Linked DNA regions of Rhodothermus marinus. The protein of the gene in region 1 interacts with the protein of each later gene in a pairwise test. Links are inferred from orthologs where the notes say so. Each region holds a gene or a part of one and is shown on either strand. Other genes may lie near its edges.

Region 1 (3,285 bases):
AGGCCGTGGTAGCCGGGCGAGGGCTCCGTAAAGGTCGGAAAGCGGCCGTTATTCCACGGGAACGTGCCGGCATCGACGATCACCCCGCCGATCGTCGTACCGTGACCGCCGATCCACTTCGTGGCCGAATGCACGACGATGTCGGCGCCGTAGTCGATGGGCCGGCACAGATAGCCACAGGCTCCGAACGTGTTGTCCACCACCAGCGGCACGCCGTGGCGGTGGGCAATGTCGGCCAGACGCTCGAAGTCCGGAATGTTGAAGCGCGGATTGCCGATCGTCTCGACGTAAACGGCCTTGGTGCGGTCGTCGATCAGGCTTTCGATCGAGTCCGGATCGTCGCCTTCGGCAAAGCGCACCTGAATGCCGATCCGCGGGAAGGATACCTTGAACTGGTTGTAGGTGCCGCCGTAGAGGTAGCTGGTCGAGACGATGTTGTCGCCGGCCTCGGCCAGCGTCGTCAGCGCCAGAAACTGCGCCGCCTGTCCGCTGGAAGTGGCCAGAGCGGCTACCCCACCTTCGAGCGCCGCCACCCGCCGCTCGAACACGTCGTTGGTGGGGTTCATGATGCGCGAATAGATGTTGCCGAATTCCTGCAGGGCAAACAGGCGGGCGGCGTGGTCGGCGTCCTTGAAGACGAAGGACGTCGAGGCGTAGATGGGCACGGCACGGGCGCCGGTCGCGGGATCGGGTTCCTGGCCGCCGTGAACCTGAAGGGTCTCGAAACGGTAGTTGGGCTGCGGCTGACTCATGGGCCTGTGGACGGTTGGTTGGTGAAACTTCCGGCGAGCCAACTCACCCCGAAGGCCGGATGGGCCACAGGCCCATGCTACGGACGGCATGCCAGGCGGCCATTAAAAAACCTCTCCCGCACGCCGATCCGCGGAAGAGGTACACTGTTCATGGCATCGCCTTGAACAGCTCATCTCCCCTCGCGGTCGTGCGAGGCAGGAATTGGCACCTTTCCCCACGTCGTCTCCCGACGATCAACGGGGCGGTTGCCAGGGCTTCACAGGGCCTGGTCCCTCCACCCTTCTGGATGAGCTGGTAAGAACATCCTTGTTGGGGCCGTTCTACGGACCCCCTCTGAGGGGGTTCCAGACCGGAACCGATTCCACAATGTGAAAAACAGCGCAAAGAGGTCGCCTATCTGCCCCCCTTGACACTCGAACCCTTCCAGCGGCCCTGCGTTGGAAGCATATTGAAACATCAACGCTTCTGCTTGACCGTGCGCACGCCCATAGACCTGCGGACGCTGAATCGCGAAGAGCTGGAGCGGCTGGCCGAGGAAATGGGCGAGCCGCGCTACCGGGGCCGTCAGCTTTTCAAATGGATCTACGGCAAGGGCGCCACGTCCGTCGAGCAGATGACGGACCTGCCCCGTGCCTTTCGTGCCGAACTGGCCCGACGCGCCCGCATCACGCGTCTGGAGCCGGTGCGCCAGCTCACGGCCGGCGACCAGACCGTCAAAGTGCTCTTCCGCCTGCCGTCGGGACGCCACATCGAGTCGGTGCTGATTCCCGATTTCGACGAAGAAACAGGCCGGGTCCGGCGCCTGACCGTGTGCGTCTCCAGCCAGGTGGGCTGCGCCATGGGCTGCGCCTTCTGCGCCACCGGACTCATGGGCTTTCAGCAGAACCTGACGGCCGGCGAAATCTACGATCAGGTCTGGCAACTCAACCGGCTGGCCGAGGAGCGCTTCGGGCGGCGCATCACGAACGTCGTTTACATGGGCATGGGCGAGCCGCTTCTGAACTACGACGCCGTACTCCGAAGCGTGGCGCTGCTGACCGACCGGGACGGCCTCGGGCTTTCGCCCCGTCGAATCACGGTCTCCACGGTCGGCCTGGCCCGCCGCATCCGGCAACTGGCCGAGGACGGCGTGCGCTTCCGCCTGGCCGTCTCGCTGCACGCCCCCACCAACGCCCAGCGCTCGGCCATCATGCCGGTCAACCGCAACGAACAGACCGACCTCGACGACCTGATCGACGCCATCCGCTATTTCGAGGCACGTACCGGCCAGACGATCACCTACGAGTACTGCCTGTTCGAGGGCTTCAACGACCGGCCCGAAGATGCCCACCGCCTGGCCGACATCACCGAACAGGCGCCCGGCAAGGTCAACCTGATCCTCTACAACCCGGTCGAGGGCCTGCCCTTCCACCGGCCCTCCGAGGAGCGCCTGCAGGCTTTCATTCGCGTGCTGGTGGATCGTGGTGTCACGGTCACCGTGCGTCGGAGTCGGGGTCAGGACATCAACGCGGCCTGTGGCCAGCTGGCCGTGCGCGAACAGGCCGCTTCGGAAGCCGTGACATAACGTTGTCACTCCCACAGGCGAACCTGTCAACCAGAGCGCATGGAGCCATGAACAACCGGCATCCTGAATCCGCGTATGATCCCCGCGCCGAGCTGCAGTGGAGCCTGCTGCGCTGGGTGGGCGGCTTCGTCAGCGGCGCGCTGGCCGTGCTGCTATTGCCACGCGCCGCGCGGCTGTTCATTCGGCGCATCCTGCCCGGGCTCCTGCTCGACGTGATCGTGGCCGTCACCGTAGGTCTGGTCACGGAAAAAGCGCTGGAATGGCTGCAGCGACAGCCTGAAGCCTCTCAACCCACTCCGGAACCCCATGGAGCCGCTTCGCCGACCGAATGAACGCCCTGACCGGCTGGGCGTCATCACGCACGGATCGCTGACGAAAGGCGTCGAGATGAAGCTCGACGCCGGCGAATCGATCGAAGACGTCGTGGCGGGCACGTTCGTGGTCATTCAGGGCGAGAAGTACGATTTCTTCTCGATGATCACGGACGTGCGCATCGACGCCGCCAACGAAAACATTCTGCTCAATCCCCCGCCGGCTGGCGACGGGCTGCTCCGCCAGATCCTGAAGGGCTCGGGCACCTACGCTACCGTCACGCTCAAACCCATGCTGATGATGCGCAACGACGGGCTGCAGGAGCTGGCCGAGATCCTGCCCGTCAAGACGGTGCCCAGCCACTTCGCGCCGGTCGCTCGCGCTACCGCCGAGGACGTGGCCCGCATCTTCGGACACGAGGCCAACGACGGCGGCAACCGCTACTTCCAGATCGGCGAGCCGCTGGGCATGCCGGGGATTCCCGTCTGCATCGACCTGGAGCGGTTCGTGGAACGCTCCAATGCCGTCTTCGGCAAGACGGGCACAGGCAAAACCTTCCTGACCCGCCTGCTCCTGTGCGGCACGATCAAGACGGGCCGGGCCGTCAACCTCGTGTTCGACATGCACTCGGAGTACGGCTACAACGCCCGCAAGGA
Region 2 (3,210 bases), 2.2 Mb from region 1 along the record:
CTGCCCGCCGACCGGGAGATCCTGCACGTCATCCCGCAGGAGTTCATCGTGGACGGACAGGACGGCGTGGTCGATCCGGTGGGCATGAGCGGCGTGCGCCTGGAGGCCAATGTGCACATCATCACGGGGCTGGTGTCGGCCGCCAAAAACGTGTATCGCTGCGTCGAAAAGGCCGGCTACGAGGTGGCCGACCTGGTGCTCGAGCCGCTGGCTTCGTCGTTTGCCGTGCTGCACCCGGACGAAAAAGAAATAGGCGTGGCGCTGATCGACATCGGTGGCGGCACGACCGACATCGCCGTCTTCGAGGACAACACGATCCGGCACACCGGCGTGATTGCCGTGGCCGGCAACAAGGTGACCGACGACATCCGGAAGGGGCTGGGGATCATGCGCGACCAGGCCGAGCGGCTCAAGTGCCGCTTCGGGGTGGCCATGGTCGATCTGATCGAAGAGGACGAGGAGATCACCATTCCGGGCATCGGCGGGCGACCTGAAAAGCGCATCAGCCGAAGCACGCTGGCGCAGATCATTCAGCCGCGCATGGAGGAAATTCTGGAGATTGCGGCCATCGAGATCAAGCGGAGCGGGTATGCGCGGCATCTGGCGGCCGGTGTGGTGCTCACCGGCGGCGGCGCGCTCATTCCGGGCACGGCCGAACTGGCGGCCGACGTGCTCGGCATGGAAGCCCGGATCGGTTCGCCCATGGGGATTTCGGGCGGCATGGTGGCCGAGGTGAGCGATCCGAAGTTTTCCACGGCCGTGGGGCTGGTCCTCTACGGCCTGCGACCCGAACTGATCGGGTCGCCCGGTCTGAGCCAGGAGGTCCACGCCCGGAGTGCTGGCGAATCGATGCCGGGTGAAATGCTGTTGCGCAAGATCGCCAGCCGCATGAAGGCCTGGTTCAACGAACTGTAGTCGGGGCACGATGGCGACGGGGATGCTCGCCCCGGCGCCTGAGGAATAAACAAGCTGAACCACAACCAAAAATTGAGGGGAGTCATGGAACAGTCCATCAGTTCGCGCTTCGCGTTCGACGACTCGGCGCATCCGGAAGCGAAGATCTGTGTCGTCGGGATCGGCGGTGGTGGCGGCAACGCCATCAACAACATGCTGGAGCGGGGCATCCAGGGTGTCGATTTCATCGCGATCAACACGGATGCCCAGGCGCTGGCCGCCAACAAGGCGCCCGTGAAGATTCAGGTCGGACGCAATCTGACCAAGGGCCTGGGTGCCGGCGCCCGACCTGCCGTCGGCGCGCAGGCTGTCGAGGAAAGCCGTGAGGAGATCGAACAGGCGCTCAAAGGCTATGACATGGTCTTCATCACGGCCGGCATGGGCGGCGGCACGGGTACCGGCGGTGCGCCCGTGGTGGCCGCCATCGCCCGGAAGCTGGGCATCCTGACGGTGGCCATCGTCACGAAACCCTTCGAGTGCGAGGGGCCCAAGCGCATGAAGGCCGCCCTCGACGGTATTGCCCTGCTCAAGGAAAACGTCGATACGCTGATCGTCATCCCGAACGAGCGCCTGCTCGACATTTCCGACGAGAATACCACGCTGCTGGAAGCTTTTGCGAAGGCCGACGAGGTGCTCTACAACGCCACGCGCGGCATCAGCGATCTGATCACCGTGCACGGCCTGATCAACCTAGACTTCGCCGATGTGAAGACTACCATGCAGAACGGGGGCACGGCGATCATGGGCTCGGCGGTGGCCTCGGGCGAGAACCGGGCCGAAAAGGCGGCCATTGCGGCCATTTCGAGCCCGCTGCTGGACGGGCTATCGATCGCCGGAGCCCGGAACGTGCTGGTCAACATCACGGCCGGCCGGTCGCTGGGTATCCGGGAGGCCACCACGGCCGTTCGTATCATCCAGCAGGAAGCCGGCGAGGACGTGGAGGTCATCTTCGGTACGGTGATCGACGATAACATGGGCGACGATCTGCGCGTGACGGTCATCGCCACCGGCTTCGACCGCGAGCAGCGGCCGGAGACGGTGGGACGTCGCCGGACCGTCCCGCTCGAGCCCGAAGACCCGTACATCAACTACAAAGGCGAGGAGAATCTGAAGCGGCTCGACACGCCGGCTTTCGAACGGCGCGTCATTCCGGGCACGACGCCGGCCGAAGGGGAACGCCTGGGAAACATCCGCCGGCTGCAGGCGGACGAACTCCGGGAGCGGGGCGAACGTATCCGGAAGGACAATCCGGACACGCCGGCTTTTTTGCGCAAGATGCTGGACTGATGCGGCCGCGTGATCGGTCGCCTCGCCCGCGACATCGGTGACATACAGATGACACCGACGTTTCCGAGATTGCCCGTGCATTGCGGTGGCCGAGGCCGGGCCGGACCCGGACGGCCAGCCCGACGGGTGGCGGGTGCGCAGCACCCCACCACCGGACCGACGAGCACGGTCCGTACACTGCAGGTTGCCCCGACCTGCAGGGGTTGTGGTTCAGCGGGCGGCCGATGAGGCTGCTAACAGAAAAGGGCCGCGTCCAGTCAGACGCGGCCCTTTCTGGTTTTGCTCCGAAACGATCCGTTTAGGCTCAGGGCCCGAATTTGAACAGCAACCCGCCGGCGATCGTCACCAGATCGACATCGCCCAGGACGGTAACCTGCGCCTGTACGAAGGGCCGAATCGGACCAACGCCGAAGCGGGCACCGCCGATCAGATTGATGCCGGTGTCGGTATCGCTGGCGCTGAATTCGCCGAAGTCGCCCAGGTCGGCACTGACCGACGTACGAGCAATACCCAGGCCGGCCCCCACATAGGGCGTAAAGACAAGACCCGGCCCGAAGCCCAGCAGGGCATTCAGACCCAGTTGCCAGAACGTTACATTTTCTTCCATGAAGTAGTAGTCGAACGTGGCCTGGAAGTCGATGGGCAGGACCATGACGCCCAGCCGGGCATCGACGCCCACAAAGGCCTCTTCTACATCTCCCCCGATGTCATAACCGACGCGGGGACCCAGTTCAAACGTAACCGGCGAGGGGACCTGCGCCTTTGCAGCGGTCACAAAAAAGAGGGCGGTCAGCAGTAAAGCTGCGTGTCTCATGGCGATGGTACGGTTTGGTTTTAGATAACGGGATCGCTGTTTCGAGAAGAAAGGATTGTGCCGTATTTTCCGGGAACGGCGCTGAATGCGCCTTAAGATACAATGCACGTGTTGAAACGGCAAGCGCCCGGATAACGAATTTGTAACCTTGAAGC

The links.
Region 2: the proteins of rlmN (region 1) and ftsZ interact in binary tests that used the Escherichia coli proteins (3 or more experiments, as listed by UniProt). The link is inferred for Rhodothermus marinus from one-to-one orthologs.

What each region holds. Positions count from the first base shown.
Region 1 is NZ_AP019797.1:1,102,583-1,105,867, reverse strand. What follows is about bases 305-3,269. They hold rlmN (23S rRNA (adenine(2503)-C(2))-methyltransferase RlmN), read left to right. Parts: upstream 305-1,222; coding sequence 1,223-2,317; downstream 2,318-3,269. Other genes in these bases: GYH26_RS04900 (ATP-binding protein), read left to right, coding at 2,624-3,269; GYH26_RS04905 (hypothetical protein), read left to right, coding at 2,365-2,649; GYH26_RS04915 (O-acetylhomoserine aminocarboxypropyltransferase/cysteine synthase family protein), read right to left, coding at 305-752. In the rest of the region: more of GYH26_RS04915, read right to left, coding at 1-304; more of GYH26_RS04900, read left to right, coding at 3,270-3,285.
Region 2 is NZ_AP019797.1:3,301,072-3,304,281, reverse strand. The notes cover bases 231-3,120. They hold ftsZ (cell division protein FtsZ), read left to right. Parts: upstream 231-999; coding sequence 1,000-2,241; downstream 2,242-3,120. Other genes in these bases: GYH26_RS14460 (outer membrane protein), read right to left, coding at 2,546-3,055; ftsA (cell division protein FtsA), read left to right, coding at 231-915. Also shown: more of ftsA, read left to right, coding at 1-230. UniProt on the Escherichia coli protein: Essential cell division protein that forms a contractile ring structure (Z ring) at the future cell division site. The regulation of the ring assembly controls the timing and the location of cell division.